DNA from 2 places in the Cobetia sp. UCD-24C genome. Region 2 is predicted to be linked to the other one. Evidence: predicted binding sites of a transcription regulator. Region 2 holds the regulator's gene; the other holds the start of a gene.
The links. The regulator PhoB, encoded in region 2, activates phosphate uptake and scavenging genes when phosphate is short. The targets are predictions, from matches to a motif close to TGTCATANNNNTGTCANA.
Positions count from the first base shown of each region.

Region 1: a site for PhoB is predicted at 3,606-3,623, ahead of phbB (acetoacetyl-CoA reductase). Genes of this name have one in related genera too.

Region 1 is NZ_LJTD01000017.1:26,495-35,509, forward strand. Features, by position in the region: gene AOG28_RS16860 (DUF349 domain-containing protein) at 1-2,583, shown strand, start outside; gene phbB (acetoacetyl-CoA reductase) at 2,735-3,481, opposite strand; tRNA gene AOG28_RS16870 (tRNA-Met) at 3,852-3,928, shown strand; tRNA gene AOG28_RS16875 (tRNA-Met) at 3,981-4,057, shown strand; tRNA gene AOG28_RS16880 (tRNA-Met) at 4,101-4,177, shown strand; gene AOG28_RS16885 (EVE domain-containing protein) at 4,347-4,682, shown strand; gene AOG28_RS16890 (tetratricopeptide repeat protein) at 4,817-5,782, shown strand; gene AOG28_RS16895 (MalY/PatB family protein) at 6,391-7,545, opposite strand; gene AOG28_RS16900 (hypothetical protein) at 7,666-8,091, shown strand; gene AOG28_RS16905 (universal stress protein) at 8,611-9,015, shown strand, end outside.
Region 2 is NZ_LJTD01000006.1:81,323-90,337, forward strand. Features, by position in the region: gene AOG28_RS10125 (NAD(P)/FAD-dependent oxidoreductase) at 1-1,146, opposite strand, end outside; gene AOG28_RS10130 (chorismate--pyruvate lyase family protein) at 1,486-2,043, shown strand; gene ubiA (4-hydroxybenzoate octaprenyltransferase) at 2,111-3,001, shown strand; gene phoB (phosphate regulon transcriptional regulator PhoB) at 3,225-3,914, shown strand; gene phoR (phosphate regulon sensor histidine kinase PhoR) at 3,922-5,244, shown strand; gene cysZ (sulfate transporter CysZ) at 5,431-6,159, opposite strand; gene phoU (phosphate signaling complex protein PhoU) at 6,356-7,081, opposite strand; gene pstB (phosphate ABC transporter ATP-binding protein PstB) at 7,301-8,146, opposite strand; gene pstA (phosphate ABC transporter permease PstA) at 8,143-9,015, opposite strand, start outside.

The DNA of each region.
Region 1 (9,015 bases), on a different contig from region 2:
GGCCAGGATGCGCCCTCACTGTTGAGCCGTGAACAGCTGGTCGAGCGCCTGGACGATAGCGAACTGCTGTCCGCCGTGGCGTCCCGCGGCGACAACCAGCAACTGCGTCTGACCGCACTGAGTCGTCTGGAAGATGAAGAGGCGCTGATCCACCAGGCCTGCCACAACACCATCGCCGCCGTGCGCCATGCTGCCGCCGCCCGCATCACCAGCCAGGCCGGCCTCGAGCGTCTGGTGCGCGATGCCAAGCGGGACCGCCACGTGCAGCGTCAGGCGCGCGACACTCTCGCCCAGCGCCGCGCCGATGCTCAGCAGGCCGACGCGCTGGCCGCCAGCCGCGACAACCTGCTGCGCCAGATGGAGAAGCTGCCGCGTCAGGCGTGGGAAGACAGCGTGCCCTCGCGTTACCGCTCGCTGCTGCGCGAGTGGGAGCGTCTGCCGGCCGCGGACTACGAGATTCAACAGCGCTTCGAAGAGGCGCGCCAGCAGGCGCACAAGGTCATCAGCGACCATGAGGCCCGCGAGGAAGCCATTCGCGCCCATGAGCGCCTGAGCGCCAACCTCAATACGCACCTGGAAGAGATCCTCAGCGCCGTGGATCAGGCGCGGGAAGACCTCTACAGCCGCGACTGCGTCAATGACCACGACTTCGCCAGCCTGCAGGCCCAGCGCCGTCTGCAGGGAGAACGCTGGAGCGAGTTGACCGACCAGTTCTCGGCCCCGGCCGAACTGCTCGAACGTCAGCAGCGCCTGCAACAGCAGCTTCAGGATGCCCTCGATGCCTGGCATCGCCATCAGCTGTGCCAGGGCGAGCTGGATGCCGCGCTGGTCGACAATGACATCGACCAGCTGCGTCGTCTGGAAAGCGAAGTGGCCTGGCCTGCGGGTCTGCCGCAGACTGCCAGCCTGAATGCGGTGCGTCAGGCGATCAGCGCGGCGCAGCCGGAAGAGCCGGAAGAGGCAGCGCAGGAGCAGGACGCGCTCGATGGCAGCCCTGCACAAGACGCCGAGTCAGCCGACGCCTCCCGCGAGAGCGACGGCGCTGCGCGCAAGGCGAGCCTGGATCTGGACGCACTGGATGCCGAACTGGCACGCCTGGAAGCGGATCTCGATGCCGGCAAGCTCAAGCCGGCCAGCCGTCTGCATCGTTCACTGCGCGATCGCACCGAAGGCCAGCTCGACAATGCCCGCCAGACACGCCTGCGCCAGCTGGGCGCGCGTGTCGCGGAACTCCGTGACTGGCAGAACTTCGTCGCGGCGCCCAAGCGCGAGCAGCTGCTCGAGGCCATCACCACCCTGAGCGAGCGTGATGACATCAGCGATGAGCAGCGCGACCGCCAGCATCAGCAGCTGATTCAACAATGGCGCGAGCTGGGTGATGCGGCCGCCAGCCGCGATGCCAGCCAGGCCTTCCGCACCGCCTCTGACGCCATCAAGCTGCGCCTGCGGGATTACCGCGAATCGCGCAAGCAGCTGCGTGAACACAATCTGGCCATGCGCGAAGCGCTCTGCGAGCAGCTCGAATCGCTCAACGGCCACGCCATGGATGATGCCGACCCCGACTCCCTGCGCCAGATCCGTGATCGCGCCCGTGAGGAATGGCGTCGCCACACGCCGGTGCCCGCGGGCCCCGGTCGCCAGCTGTCGCATCGATTCGGTGAGGCACTGACGGCACTGCAGGGGCTGATCGACAGCCGCGCGGGCCAGATCGCCGCCGCCAAGCAGGCACTGGTCGATGCCGTCGAGGCGCTGGCCAATGAGGACTCACCGGCACGTGCCCGCGCCGAACAGGCCAAGGCACTGCAGAGTCGCTGGCGCGAGATGGGCCGCGCGCCCAAGGGCGAAGAGCAACGCCTGTGGGCCGCCTTCCGCGCGGCGTGCGACCGCATCTTCGCCGCGCGCGACCAGGACCGCGAAGACCGCGACAGCCGCGAGCAGGCACGTCTGGATCAGTGGCAGGCGCTGATCGAGCGCCTCGACAGCTGGGAGCCGGAGACGCTGGAAGACGCCGCCCTGCTCGATGACGCCCTGAAGGAAGCCGACACCCTCGGCCCGCTGCCGCGCGGCAAGCGGGGTGACGGCATGCGTCGTCGCTGGACCGGCATTCTCAAGCGTCGTGAGCAGCGTCTGGATGAACTGCACGCCCTGCAACTGCGCGAGGAATGGCAGCAATGGCGTGATCTGCTCGAACAGCACGCCGTGGCGGATGCCAGCGCTCGCAACGGCGACGTGCAGGATGTCGAGCTGCCGAACACCTCGGCCTTCGACGACAACAGCCGTCAGGCCAATGCGGCGCGCAACCAGATGCGCCAGGCCCTGCCGAGCAACTGCAGCGCCGCCAATGAGCGCCTGGCCGAGCTGCGTGTCCACCTGGCCATTCTGTTCGAGGCCCCGCTGGGCAGCGAAGATGAATCACGCCGCCTGACCGTGCAGGTCGCGCGCATCAACCAGCAGCTGGGTGAGCGCATGGAGCGTGAAGAAGAGCTGGATGAGGTGCTGGATGCGCTGCTCGCCAACGGTCCGCTGGACTGGGACGCCTGGCAGACCGAACTGCCGCGCTTCGATGCGCTGTTCAATCACTGAGCCAGTGCTCTTGAGCTGGTGACGACGCGCACGCAAGACTGAAGCCATGGCAACGAAAAGCCCCCGCCTCGAGAGAGACGGGGGCTTTTTCATTCTCTTGCCAGGCGGGGCCGGGTGCCAACCCTGCACTGGCTCGCGCTAGCGCAGGGCATCAGCCCATGAACTGGCCGCCATTGATATCCAGGTTGGCACCGGTGATGAAGCCGGATTTCTCGTCGGCCAGGAAGGCGACCGCACGTGCGATCTCGTCCGGCTGACCATAACGCTTGACAGGGATGGTCTCGCGGATCGATTCACGGATCTCTTCGGGGATCTTCATGATCATGTCGGTGGCGATGTAGCCCGGCGACAGGGTGTTGACGGTAATGCCCTTGGTCGCGGTTTCCTGCGCCAGCGCCATGGTCAGACCATGCATGCCCGCCTTGGCGGCCGAGTAGTTGACCTGGCCGAACTGGCCCTTGCGGCCATTGATGGAGGAGATGTTCACGATGCGGCCGTACTTGTGCTCCAGCATGTCATTGATGACGGCACGGCAGGTGTTGAAGACGCTGTCGAGGTTGCAGTTGATGACTTCGCGCCACTGCTCATAGCTCATCTTGCGCATGGAGGTATCACGCGTGATGCCGGCGCAGTTGACCAGAACCGCGATCGGACCGAAGCGCTCGCGGATTTCGTTGACGCCTGCCTGACAGGCTTCGAAGTTGTCCAGCTCGATGCCGGACAGTGCGATGTTCTCGAACCCGGCAGCGCGCTGTTCCGACAGCCACCCCTCTGCCTTTTCCTTGTTCCTGTAACCCGCAATTACCTGATACCCCTGGTTCGCCAGCTCGCGGCAGATAGCGGAACCAATGCCACCGGTACCACCGGTAACCCATGCGACGGGTGCTGTTTGTGTCATCTTATTGTGTCTCCCTAATCCTGGAACGTCCTGTGTCCTTGGCTTGGGCACAGCTTGGCGAATCTGCGGACACCCCCGCCCTGAGAAAACGAGAATGCCTGCAACGACAACAATGACCCGCGTCTCTAACAGCCTGATGACAATCGTGCACTCTGTGACGCCTGCCATCCGCCTGCGCGAGGCGCGTCACCCTCAGTATGGACAGGATGCAGCGGGAATGTATGTAGCAGATCTCTCACACAAGATGCCGATAATCGCTCAAGAGGCGCAGACGGGTTGGTGACGACTCACCGGACACGAGAAGTTTGCGTCAATTACGGGATAACGGTTGACGCAGCACTGTATATCCTTATACTACGCCCCACGTTGATGCGGGGTGGAGCAGTCTGGTAGCTCGTCGGGCTCATAACCCGAAGGTCATCGGTTCAAATCCGGTCCCCGCTACCACTGACAAGTCGTTGCCTATCAGGCAATTGCCGGTCAGACACCAACGTGATGTTGCGGGATGGAGCAGTCTGGTAGCTCGTCGGGCTCATAACCCGAAGGTCATCGGTTCAAATCCGGTTCCCGCTACCAACCTCTGATGCGTCAGAGTTGGAGCAAAGGCAGTACCCAGTGTTGCGGGGTGGAGCAGTCTGGTAGCTCGTCGGGCTCATAACCCGAAGGTCATCGGTTCAAATCCGGTCCCCGCTACCAAGAATTCGAAAGGCCTGATGCCATGCATCAGGCCTTTTTCGTATGCGTGAAATTCCTGTGCGATGATGGCGAGGAAGCCGGTTCACGGGCCTGGCTACTCCTATCCACACCGGGCCTCTTCACACCCGGCCCTTCACACTCATCACGTCAGTCCCAAGGGAGTGCCTGCATGCGCCACTGGCTGGTCAAGACCGAACCCGATGCCTTCTCGCTGGATGACCTGCGCCGCGAATCACCGGCGCTCTGGGATGGCGTGCGCAACTATCAGGCGCGCAACTTCCTGCGCGAGATGCAGCTCGGTGATGTCGTGCTCATCCAGCACTCCAGCTGCAAGTTGCCTGCGGTGGTCGGACTGGCCGTCGCCCTGCCCATCGCGCGCCTGAAGGCCCGGCCCGAGCTGGCGGACAGCCACCTGGTGCGCCGCGCACGCCTGTCCGTGATGCCGCTCAGCGAGAGCGAAGCCGCCTGCATCGCCAGCCTGGCCGGCGACACCCTGCTGCCGTGAACCGACGCGCCCGGGACGCTCGCGCGAGGAAGTGTCCGGCAGCGCCTTGAACTCCTCTGCGACGGGCCGCATCATCAGGCCAACCGGCTCGCGCGCGAGCCTTGAATCGCAGACAGAATTTCGGGGCATGCACCATGATCATCGATCCCAATACCGGCCAGCCACTGACCGGCAATGACACCACCGCCGCCCAGCCACAAGGGGTGGTCGGCGGCGGTGCCGCCAGTGCACCGCGCCAGGCAGAAGACGCCAACACCTACATCATCGATGTGGACATGAGCAATCTTCAGCAGGTGCTGGAAGCCTCACAGCAAGTGCCGGTACTGCTGGATTGCTGGTCGCCGCAGAGCGAGCATTGCCTCGTCCTGACGCCGATCCTCGAGAAGCTGGCACGTGAATATGCGGGCGGCTTCATCTTGGCCAAGCTGAACGCCGAGGAGCAGCAGGACATCGCCGCTCAGCTGGGCGTGCGCTCGGTGCCGGACGTCAAGCTGGTCATCCAGGGCGGTCTGGCAGGCAACTTCACCGGCGCACGTCCGGAAGCCGAGATTCGCCAGTTCCTCGAGCAGCACAAGGTCCAGCCGGCGGCAGGGGCAGGCCCCAGCCTCGCGGAGCAGGCGGCCACTGCACTGGAAAGCGGCGACCTCGTCACCGCCAAGGCGCTGTATCAGCAACTGGCACAGGAATCCCCCGAGACACCGGAATACCGCATCCACCTCGCCTCGGTGCTGGTCGCCGAAGGTAATGGTGAAGAGGCCCGTCAGCTGCTGGACTCCCTCAAGCCGGAAGACCGTGACGGCGCCCAGGCGCGTGGTGTACGTGCGCGCATCGACTTCATCGCCGAGGCACCGTCGCCCGAAGAGGTGCAGGCGATGATCGAGCGGGACGACAGCGAAGCCCGCTACCAGCGCGCCATGCGTGATCTGGCGGATGGCCATTACGAGCTGGCGCTGGATGCCCTGATCAGCCTGGTGAAGACCGATCGCCAGTACGGCGATGATCTGGCACGCAAGACGCTGCTGCGTGTCTTCGACGCCCTCGGTGCGACCCATGAGCTGACCGTGCGCTTCCGCCGTCAACTGTTCGCTCTGATGTACTGATCGTGCTGATGCGCTGATCTTGCTGCTGACCGCACTGATGAGCTGAACACGCCACACAGACGACAAGGCCCCGCCCCCGGTAAAGGAAGCGGGGCCTTGTCATTGAGGGCCAGCCGTCGCACCGACTCAAGGGCTAACGACGGCTCCAGCCCTTGAGAAGCGAGGGGCGAGCACGCGATTCGCGCACGCTGGGCGGAAAGTCCACCTCTAGTTCCTGGCCCGCAGACTTCACGGCGTCTGGCGCAGACGGGGTGGCAGATGACGCCGCGGGAGCACGGCAGCGGGAAGATGGCGGCGACGAACGCGCCAGGCGCAGGCTCCCGCCCTGACAACACCATTCACGACAGGCCGTCACGCCTGCATTCCTGCTTGCTGGCCGCCCCTGTCGCGGCGTCTCTGCCACCTCATGTCTCATCGTCGCATCTCCTGATGACAAGCCCCTCCCGATGAGCGGCCTGACCTCAGAGTTAACGATAATGATTCTCAATTCAAGTTTGCGATGAGCGATAGCTGCCAACGAAACGCCGCAGACTGACCCAGATCAACTCCGGTACTGTCGACCCCCCTTCTCGGCCGCTTCGCTCGCCCCCTCGTTCCCTTCGCCAACCTCAGCCTTTCTGCAGGCGCTCATCCATCTGCTGCAGCGCCTTCTTCAGCTGCACGCGCGTGGTGCCGTAGTTCAAGCGCACGAAGCCCGGCCAGCCAAAGTCTGCGCCATCCGACAGCGCGACATCGCACTCCTCGAGCAGGGTCTGCTGCGGAGACTCCCCGAGCCCTGCCTTGCGCATATCCAGCCAGGCCAGATAGGTGGCCTGCGGGCGCGACATGCTGACGCCGTCCCAACGTGCCACATGGCTTTCCAGCAGATCGAGGTTGTCACGCAACACGCTCAGCAACTCCTGACGCCACGGCTCACCCTCGCGCCACGCCGCTTCGGTCGCGGCCATGCCCAGCACATTGGTATCGGGCATCAAGCCATTGGCGGCGCCGGTGAAGCGTGCACGCAGCTTGGGATCGGTGATTACCGCGCAGGCAAACGTAAGCCCGGCAGTGTTGAAGGTCTTGGAGGGCGCCCACAGGGTCACGCAGCGCGCCGCCAGTCGCTCGCTCAGGCTGGCCAGCGGAATATGGCGGGCCGCCGGGTCCACCACCAGATCAGCATGCAGCTCATCGGAGACCACCAGCAGATCGTGACGCTCGACCAGCTCCGCCAGCGCCTCGAGCTCTTCCTCGCGCCAGACGCGGCCGGTAGGATTGTGCGGGTGGCACCATAGCAGCAGCTCGGTCTCGGGCGTGATGGCCGCTTCCAGGGCCTCCAGATCCAGACGCCAGGGGCCGCCTTGCGTCTCGGGCTCTGCCAGCGGTGCCATCTGCGCCAGTCGCCCGGTCTTCTGGGCCACCTTGAGGAAGGGCGGGTAGATCGGGGTCGTCGTGACCACGCCCGCGCCGGGAGAGGTCAATGCCAGACTGGCCAGATGCAAGGCCGGCACCACGCCCGGCAGCCAGACGATGGCGTCACGCGGCACCTCCCAGCCATAATGCTCGCGACTCCAGTCACACAGGCTGTCATCGAGGCCCTCCGACGGCTTGGCATAGCCGTAGACCGGGTGCGCCACTCGCTCGGCCAGCGCTCGCGTCACGGCGGGCGGGGCGCTGAAGTCCATGTCGGCGATCCAGAGGGGCATGACGTCCGAGGCGTAGCGATCCCACTTCTGGGAAGGATACTGGCGTCGATCGAGCGGGGTGATGAAATCGAATGGCAAGATGGAGTCTCCCTGTGGCGGGCAAATTTGGCAGGCAACGCGAGCAGTGCTCTCGACTCACGCCGCCCGAGGACGGCGAGAAGAATACCTGTGGACCAACTACAGCATAAGGCTTTGTGCATGTCTGAAGACACCTTTTACCCACAGGCCCAGCGCGGGCTGCCCGGTCTGTTGCGTGCCTGGCTGACCCATGGCCGCGGCGATAGCGAGCGTCTCGCCGTGCTGCTGGCCGATACCGCGCGCGTCGCAAGTCTTGGCCAGCCCGCCAGCAATCCCGATGGCGAGACGCTGGAGCAGTGGGCCGCCGAGGGCGGTGCGCCGCTGTGGGCACCCAAGGCAGCGCTGTTCCTGTTGATGCAGATGCCGGCACGCCCGGTGCCGCAGGGCCCGGATGACGCCTGCGCCTGGGCCTATTGCTGGTTGCGCATGCGCGAACACGACAGTCCCACGGCCGCCCTGATGGCACTGCCGGAACACCTGCGTCAGCCGCTGGCCTGGCCCATCGAAGCCGCCTGGCAAGACCTGACGCATCAGCGACTGATCTAGCCGCGCTCGATTGTCGAGCGCCCGCAGCGCTGTTGGTGAGCAGCGCTGCGTTTTTCTCTACTCTCCTCTGCTCTCCTTCCTCACCGCCCTCTTCTCTGCTCTTCTCTGCTCTCCTCCCTCACCTCCCCATCCTCTGCTTTCCCTCCCCTGCTTACCCTCTCTTGCCCGCTCTATTCTCTTGTCCGCTCCCACTCCCCCCTGCCACTGATGGCGATTCTGATGGTGACCCTGCTGGCCCCCTCAAAGGACAGCTCGTCCCGCTCTCGCCATTGCTGACAGCCATGGGTAGCAGTTTTCTCAGCGAATATCGTCACCACCGGCTAATGGCGTAGCGGAAACCTGAGACTCGTCAACGCGTAACTGACGCCATTTCGTTTAATCATCGTTTTGTGAAGCGATACACCCGAAGGGATTTCTTGTGTGAGCGAGGAGTAAAGTTCTTTCAACCGCAACGAAACGGTAATTCAACAAGAATCCGCTGGCGCGACACGACGACCAGCAAGCTTCAGGAGAAGCTCCATGACCACCTCCCTGATTGTCGGACTGGATGGAACCCCGGGCGGCGACAGTGCCATTGCCTATGCCAAGCGCGTCGCCTCTCTGGTGGGCGCGGAAACCAGGATCATTCTCTGCTACGTGGTCGAATGGTCGCCCTACAGCTTCAACACGCCGGAGGAGAACGCCCAGCGTGCCAGCCGCCGTGAGAACGAGATCAAGCTGGCCCGCGAGCGTGTGCTGGCGCCCGCCATCAGCGAGCTGGAAAAGGAGGGCTATCAGGTCGAGGGGCGTGTCCGCCACGGCGATGCCGCCGAGATCCTCAGCCTGCTGGCGCGTGAAGTGAATGCCGAGCAGATCATCGTCGGCCGCAAGGGGGAAAGCGTGCGCTCACGCATCTTCGGCAGCGTCACCGCCCATCTGATTCAA
Region 2 (9,015 bases):
GGCGCCTGTCAACGCATATCCAATCAAGCGTTCGTTCATATCCAGTGCACGCGCTTCGAGGTCATCGCCTTCACCGGTGATTTCCCAGCGCGCCACGGCCGAACGCGGCGGATAGGCCACCACCGGCAAGACCGGTGTCTTGACCAGCACCGGCCACGCCTTCCAGTCGAGCACGCTCGGCTCGCCACACAGGTTGGCCGCCAGGGTGCGCGCGGCCATCTGCAGCGGCTGGACATACATGGCATTGACGCCCTCGACACTGGCGCAATCGCCCAGCGCCCAGATATGCGGCTGGGAAGTGGCCAGGTGGCGGTCGACACGGATGCCGTCGCCACCGGCGCTCAGGCCCGCGGCCTGCGCCAGACGAATGCGTGGCGCCAGCCCGGTGGCCAGCAGAACCACGGAGCCCGTCAGGCGACGACCGCTCTGCAGGCGCACCTCGACCGGCGCGGCCTGACGTTCGGCCTCCTCGCCCGAGCTGGCGGCGATGGTCTCGACCATCTCGCCCTGGCGACGCGTCACACCGAGTCCATCCAGCGCCGCGCCCAGACGCTGCCCCAGCGCTTGCGGCAGCAGCCCATCCAGCGGAGTTTCTTCCGGCGCGACCAAGGTGACGCGGTGGCCGGCGGCCGTCAGATCATTGGCGTATTCACAGCCGACCAGTCCGGCACCGACAATCACCACGTGTCCGTCTTCCCCGCGCTCGCGGGCCTTCGTCAGCGTCGCGCAAAAGGCCGCATAGTCGTCGAGGTCATTGATGCTCTGCACGCGTGAGGCCACTTCCGCGGCGACGGGGAAGGGACGACGCGGCGCGGCACCGAGTGCCAGCACCAGCTCGTCATAGGCCAGACACTCCTCGCCCAGCCATAGCTGGCGGGCATCACCGTCGATGGCAGTGACGCGTTGATGGGTACGCAGCTCGGCATTCAGCTCGTCCACCAGCGCCACCGGCGCCTGACGCGACAGGTCGGTGGCCGACATCTTCTTGGCGAAGGCGGTGGACAGCATCGGCTTGGCGTAATCGTGGCCGCTGTCCTGGCTGATGAGGATCAGCCGGCTGTCCTTGTCACGGGCACGCAGCGCGCGCGCCAGACCAATGCCCGCCATGCCGGTACCAATGATGACAAGGGTGCGAGGGTCGCGCATGGCACCATCTCCTGAGATCGATCCGAGGGAAGCGCTGATGAAAGAGCGCCAGCAGCGTCCGTCATGAACGCCGATGAATGCGCCCAGCATACCAGCCCGCCAGCAGTGCAGGCATGCCTGAGCGGGAGGCCTTGCCGCCCGGCCATGCTAGACTCGCCATTTCGTCATCCTGACAGGGAATTCACCGTGGTCCGATGCCCAGCAGGCGAGCCTCATCGCGCAGCGCTCACGCCACAGTCCTCCACCTGTGAGGCGCCTCATCCGTCAGCCGAGACCCTATGCAAGCCTGCGCCTCGCTGGCCTTCGCCCTCGCGCACCGCACCCGTTGCTTCGGCGGCGGTGCGCCGTCATTGGCAGCCGGCTGCCACGCTGCAAGGTGTCATGCCGGCCGGCTGGTGGGCGTGGCTCTCCTCGACGGACTCGCTGACCCAGCGTCTTGCCAGCGCCATGCAGCAGCAGGATGAACGCGATGGCCAGCCCTTCCGGGGCCTGCGCGTGCGCCTGCTGCTGCAGGACACCGGCCCCGCGCGGCTGGATGAGGCACGCCTGCTGGGCATCGGCCCACGCCGGCATGTCTGGCGACGCGAAGTGGCGCTCTGTCATGGCGATACGCCATGGGTGATCGCACGCTCGCTGGCGGCGCTGGACCTGGCCCACGGTCATCGCCTCTCGACGCTGGGCGAGCGCTCGCTGGGCCATTGGCTGTTTCGCCAGCCCGATCTGACCCGCAGCGCCATCGATGTCAGCCGCGCCCCGCTGGTGCTTTCGAGCCCCAGGCCGCTGGCCCGCACCACCAGCCTGTGGATGCGCCGTTCGATGTTCTCGCATGGCCGCTTCAAGGTGCTGGTGCAGGAGGGCTTCACGCCGGCCTTCCAGCACGCACTGCAGCTGGCCTGAGCCTTGTGGCCGACTGGCCTCGTTTCCCTCTCTTCCCTTGCCCACTACCACCCGCCCAGGAGCCCCGATGACCGCGTCATCCACTTCCGCCGCTTCGCGTCCTTCCAGACTGGCCGACTACCTCGCCCTGACACGGCTGGACCGCCCCATCGGCACCTGGCTGCTGATGTGGCCGACCCTGTGGGCACTGTGGCTGGCGGCAGATGGCATTCCCGAGCGCACGACCCTGCTGATCTTCATCGCCGGGGTCTATCTGATGCGCGCCGCCGGCTGCGTGATCAACGACTACGCCGACCGCCATTGGGACAAGCATGTCGAGCGCACGCGAGACCGGCCGCTGACCTCGGGTCGCATTTCGGAGCGCGAGGCGCTGACGCTGTTCGGGGGGCTGGTCGCGGCCGCCTTCGTGCTGGTGTGCTTCACCAACCTGACCACGGTGCTGCTGTCGATCGTCGCCGTGCTGCTGGCGGCCAGCTATCCGTTCATGAAGCGCTTCCATCATCTGCCCCAGGTGGTGCTGGGCGCCGCCTTCGGCTGGGCGATTCCGATGGCCTTCGCCGCGACGCTGGAGGAGGTGCCGACATACGGCTGGTGGCTGTTCGCGGCCAACCTGATGTGGACGGTGGCCTACGACACCGCCTACGCGATGGTCGATCGCAACGACGACCTCAAGGTGGGCATCAAGTCCACCGCCGTGCTGTTCGGACGTGCCGACAAGCTGATGATCGGTCTGTTGCAGCTGGGCATGCTGGTAGTGTTGATCAGCATCGGCCTGCAGCTGGCGCTGGGCATCTTCTACTGGCTGGGGCTGGCTGCCGCCGCCGGCACCTTCGTCTGGCAGCAACGTCTGATCCGTGAGCGTGAGCGTGCGCCCTGCTTCCAGGCCTTCCTCAACAATCATTGGACGGGTCTGCTGATCTTCGCCGGAATCGCCCTGGCGACCTGGCCGATGAGCTGACGCCTGCATAAACATTAGTATTATTTAATTTAAAGCGACCCCTGCCCTCTATTGCTCCCCAGCCCACGGTTCATGCCTGCCTGCCGCGCCTCCAAGGCGGCTGGCAGGCTTGCGTGCAAGCTGCCATGCTGGCAGTTGTCATCTCGTTGTCATATAAGCGGGTTGTAATCGTCATCGACTTGTCATTCTGGCGCGTGCGCCGACTGCTGCATGGGATCTAGCGATGAGCTCCAAGACCGTACTGATTGTCGACGATGAATCCTCGATTCGCGAGATGATCGCCGTTGCCCTCGAAATGGCGGATTACCGCGTGCTGGAGGCAGACAATGCCCAGGACGCCCACGCCATTGTCGTCGATGAAAAGCCCGATCTGCTGTTGCTGGACTGGATGATGCCGGGCACCAGTGGCCTGGAGCTCGCGCGGCGTCTCAAGCGTGACGAGACCACCTCGGAGCTGCCGATCATCCTGTTGACCGCCAAGGGCGAGGAAGACAACAAGATTCAAGGCCTGGAAGCCGGCGCCGACGACTACATCACCAAGCCCTTCTCGCCGCGCGAGCTGGTCGCCCGTCTCAAGGCCGTGCTGCGTCGCACTACTCCCAAGGGGGTCGAGGAGGCGGTGGAAGTCGAAGGCCTGATGCTCGACCCGGCCAGCCACCGCGTCACCGCCCACGGCAACTCGCTGGATGTCGGCCCGACCGAATATCGCCTGCTGCAGTTCTTCATGACGCATCAGGAGCGTGCCTACACGCGCAGCCAGCTGCTCGATCAGGTATGGGGCGGTAATGTCTATGTCGAGGAGCGCACCGTGGACGTGCACATCCGTCGCCTGCGCAAGGCGCTGGGCACAGGCCATCAGCATCTGATCCAGACCGTCCGCGGCACCGGTTACCGCTTCAGCGCTCAGGCCTGAGGGATTCATGCGCTATTGGACCAACGAGCTATGGCGCCTCGGCTACCTTGCCGGTGGCTTCGGCCTGATCGGTGGCCTGCTGGGCCATCTGGGCTGGGGCCTGGCGCTGGGCCTTTCGCTGTATCTGTTCGTCCATCTCAAGCACTTGAAGAGCCTCTACACCTGGCTGATCACCAATCCCCATGAAGAGCCGCCGCCCGGCGATGGCGTCTGGGGAGACCTGCTCGATCGTCTCTACCGCTACCAGAAGGGCCAGCGTCAGGCTCAGGAGCGACTGCGCAGCATCCTCAACCGTATCCAGGAATCCTCCGAGGCCATGCGCGACGGCCTGGTGATGCTAGACAACCACGGTGACATGGAATGGTGGAACAGCGCTGCCGAGCAGCTGGTCGGCCTCAAGGCCAGCCACGACCGCGGCCAGCACATCACCAACTATCTGCGTGACCCCGTCTTCATCGACTACTTCAATCGGCTGGCCTACCGCGAGCCGCTGACGCTCCAGTCGCCGCTGTCTGACAACCTGACGCTGCAGATCTCCATCACCCTGTTCGGTGACAACGAGCGTCTGGTCATGCTGCGTGACGTCACCCGCCTCTATCGTCTGGAAGAGATGCGCCGCGACTTCGTGGCCAATGTCTCCCATGAGCTGCGCACGCCGCTGACGGTACTGGCCGGCTATCTAGAGACCTACTCCGATTACGCCGATGACCTGCCACCGCGCTGGCAGCGTGGACTGGGCCAGATGCAGAGCCAGACCGACCGCATGCAGCATCTGGTCGAGGACCTGCTGACCCTGTCACGCCTGGAAACCGACGAACTGTCCGATAACGGTCGCTGCATCGACATGAGCGCCCTGCTCGGCCATATCCGCGACGACGCCGAAGGCCTGTCCCAGGGGCGCCACACCTTCTCCATCGAGGCCGATGCCAGCCTGTCACTGCGCGGTGAGGAGCAGGAGCTGCGCAGCGCGATCTCGAATCTGGTCTTCAATGCGGTGCGCTACACCCCCGAAGACTGTCACATCACCCTGCGCTGGAAGGCGGATGACCAGGGTCTGCTGGTCGAGGTGGAAGATGACGGGGATGGCATCGACCCGGTGCACCTGCCGCGCCTGACCGAGCGCTTCTACCGCATCGACAAGGGCCGCAGCACCGCCACGGGAGGCACCGGCCTCGGGCTTGCCATCGTCAAGCATGTGCTGATTCGCCATCAGGGCCATCTGGAGATCGACAGCCATCCCGGCGAGGGTGCGCGCTTCCGCTGTCACTTCCCCGACGAGCGCGCCTGTCAGGCAAGCACTCCCCAGGCCAGCAGTGCGCTAGCCCAGTGATGTGCTGATTCCGTGATGATCTGACCCGGACGCCAGCCCAACGCAGAACGCCCCGCAGCCACCTCGAAAGGAGGCGACTGCGGGGCGTTTCGTTTGGTCAATCAGACGACGCTGCGGCTATTTCAGCGACGAGCCAACTTAGCGACGAGTCAGTTCAGCGACAAGCCAGCTCTGCGACAGGCTGTCTCAACGACGCGGCGCCGGCAACTGACGGTAGTGGCTCTGCCACATCAGTACCGCCCCGGCGACGGCGCCCGGGATGAACAGCAGATTGGCCAGCGGCACCAGCGTCATGACGAACACCGCGGCGCCGAAGGTCAGTGAGGGCCACCAGCGCGCCTTGAGGCGCTGCTTCATGTCACCGAAGCTGACCTGATGGTTGTCCATCGGGTAGTCGAGGTACTGGATCGACATGCTCCAGGCCGAGAACAGTCCCCACAACAGCGGCGAGAGCAGGTTCAGGCCCGGGATGAAGCCGATGATGAACAGCGCGATCATGCGCGGGATGAAGTAGCCCAGCTTGGCCATTTCACGCCCCAGCGAGTCGACGCCGATCTTGATCAGGCCACGGTCATCGTCAATCAGGGTGCCATCCAGACGATGCTCGACCTTCTCGGCCAGAATGCCGTAGAAGGGCGCGGCGATCAGGTTGGTCACCAGGCTGAAGGTGAAGAACACCACCAGCAACAGACTCACCACCAGCACCGGCCAGATCAACCAGCTGAGCCAGTCCAGCCAGGCCGGTACCTTGAGCATCCAGTAATCGATCCAGCCACCGAACTGGTTGAACAATACCCACAGCGTGATGCTGTAGAGCACCAGGTTGATCGCCAGCGGTACGAATACGAAGCGGCGCAGCCCGGGGGTATAGACCATGCGGGTCCCGCGGACCAGCGCCGATACGGCATCAATCATGCGACGTCCTCGTCATCTCAAAAGAACCGGCCAGCCAGCGGGCTGACCGGAGCCACACCCTAGCACTCCCGCCTGTGCGGCGCAGCTGTCGGCCGCCTGACATCGCTCGCGCTCCCACGACGCAATCGCCCCGCGGCCTGCCGGTAAGCAGGAGCGGGGCGAAAGAGGCGACACAGGGGCAGGGAAGCGCGTCAGCTCACTTCTTGTCCAGGTCCTGCGGCTTCAGGTCATGGGTATCGGTGTGACGCACGTCCACTCCCTTGACCAGGAAGATGACGTACTCGGCCAGGTTGTCGGCGTGGTCACCGATACGCTCCAGCGCACGCAGAATCCACATCACGTTGAGCACCGGCGTGATCTGGCGCGCGTCTTCCATCATGAAGGTCATCAGCGAGCGCATCGCGCTCTGATATTCCAGATCCACCGAGGCATCTTCACGCAGCACCTTGAGGGCAAGGTCGGTATCGAAGCGCGCGAAGGCCGTCAGGGAGTCACGCACCATGCTGCGCACGTGCTGACTGAGGTGACGCACCTCGACCATGCCGCGCGGGCTCTGGCCGTTCTCGACCAGCGAGATGGCGTTGCGTGCGATCTTGCTCGATTCATCACCGATACGCTCGAGATCGGAGGTGGCGCGGATGACGGCCAGCACCAGGCGCAGGTCGGAGGCCGCCGGCTGACGGCGGGCCAGTACCCGGGTGCACTCGTCATCGATCTTGAGCTGCATGTCGTTGACAGCCTTGTCGTTGTCGCGCACCCGCGTGGCGGTTTCACTGTCGCCTTCCAGCAATGCCGTGACGGCATCCTGCAGCTGCTTCTCTACCAGTCCGCCCATGGCCAGCAGGTGTGTCTTCAGTGCATCCAGCTCGTGATTGAACTGCTCTGAGATATGCTTGCCGTGCGAATCGCTGGTGATATCCATTTCCCTCTCCCGGAAAGACGCCCACCGAGTCAGGGGGCGTGACATGAATGACGTGACAAGTATGGCCCACTACTGACTGACACAGCGGGCTCCCCCTCAGCATGCCGACACTTGATTGCAGTTATGTTTCACTCATGGCGCAAAGGCGCTATTTGGCCGCCATCGTCAGCAATATCAGGGCGAAAAGGCTACCTGGCTGCACGTTCGCGCATGAGCGCGCTAACCGAAACGCCCCGTGATGTAGTCTTCCGTCTGGCGGCGCCGCGGGTTGGTGAACAGCTGATCGGTCGGGGCGAATTCCACCAGGCGGCCCTCATGCAGGAAGGCGGTATCGTCTGAGACCCGCGCGGCCTGCTGCATGTTGTGCGTGACGATGATCAGCGTCAGGCGCGAGCGCAGCGATCGGATCAGCTCCTCGATCTTGAGCGTCGAGATGGGGTCCAGCGCCGAGGCCGGCTCATCCAGCAGCAGCACCTCCGGCTCGACCGCCAGCGTCCGCGCGATCACCAGCCGCTGTTGCTGGCCACCCGAGAGCCCCAGCGCGCTGTCGTGCAGGCGATCCTTCACCTCTTCCCACAGCGCCGCGGAGCGCAGACAGGATTCGACCTTGTCATCGAGGTGGCGCTTGTCATTCTCACCGACCAGCCGCAGTCCGAAGGCCACGTTCTCGTAGACCGACATCGGAAAGGGATTGGGCGTCTGGAAGACCATGCCGATCCGGCGGCGCAGCATCGGCACGTCCACGCCGCGCGCATGAATGTCCTCGCCCTCGAGCAGTACCTTGCCGGAAAGACGTGACTGTTCGTCGAGATCGGTCATGCGATTGAAGGTACGCAACAGGCTCGACTTGCCGCAGCCGGAAGGGCCGATGAAGGCCGTCACGCGCTTGCGCGCGATCTGCAGGCTGACGTCCTTCAGGGCGCGGCGCGTCTGGTTCTCCTTGCCGACACGTGCCTGATAATCGAGGCTCAGGTGGCGGGTTTCCAGGCAGATGTCCTCAGCCGGCCGCGCAGGCGTCTCCTGAAGAAACAACTGGGGCTTGGGCTGCTCAGAGTCACGCCTCATTCGGTGGCTCCCTTGTAACGTTGTGCCAGCATGTGACGCAGGCGAATGGCACTCAGGTTGAGGCATAGAATCACGACCACCAGCACCAGCGCGGTCGCGTAGACCAGCGGCCGACTGCTGAAGGCGTCGCTGCTCTGGAAGGCCAGATCATAGACCTGATGCCCCAGATGCATGAATTTGCGGTCCAGATGCAGCCACGGGAAGCTGTCATCCAGCGGCAGGTCCGGGGCCAGCTTGACCACTCCGACCAGCATCAGCGGCGCGACTTCGCCCGCCGCACGCGCCACGGCCAGAATCAGCCCTGTCATCAGCGCCGGCGAGGCCGCCGGAATCACCACGCGCTTGAGCGTTTCCAGGCGTGTCGCACCCAGCGCCAGCGCGCCTTCGCGCAGACGACGCGGCACGCGCGCCAGCCCCTCTTCCGTGGCGACGATCACCACCGGCAAGGTCAGCAGGGCCAGCGTCAGCGAGGCCCACAGAATGCCGCCGGTCCCGAAGGTCGGCGTCGGCAGCCGCTCGGAATAGAACAGCTCGTCAATTCCGGCGCCCAGCCCATAGACGAAGAAGCCGAGACCGAACACGCCGTAGACGATGGAGGGCACCCCGGCCAGGTTGCGCAGCGCGATGCGCGTCAGGCGCGTCAGGCGCCCCTGATGGGCCACCTCGTGCAGATAGAGCGCCGCCATCACGCCGAAGGGCATCACCATGATCGACATCAGCACCACCATCAGTACGGTGCCGAAGATGGCGGGCCAGACGCCACCGAAGCCCTCGGTAGGCGCGCCGGCCACGAAGTCGCGGAAACGCTTGAACGTCATCATCAGCCGGCCGCTGAAGCCCATCGCATTGGGCCGCCAGGCATTGCGGAT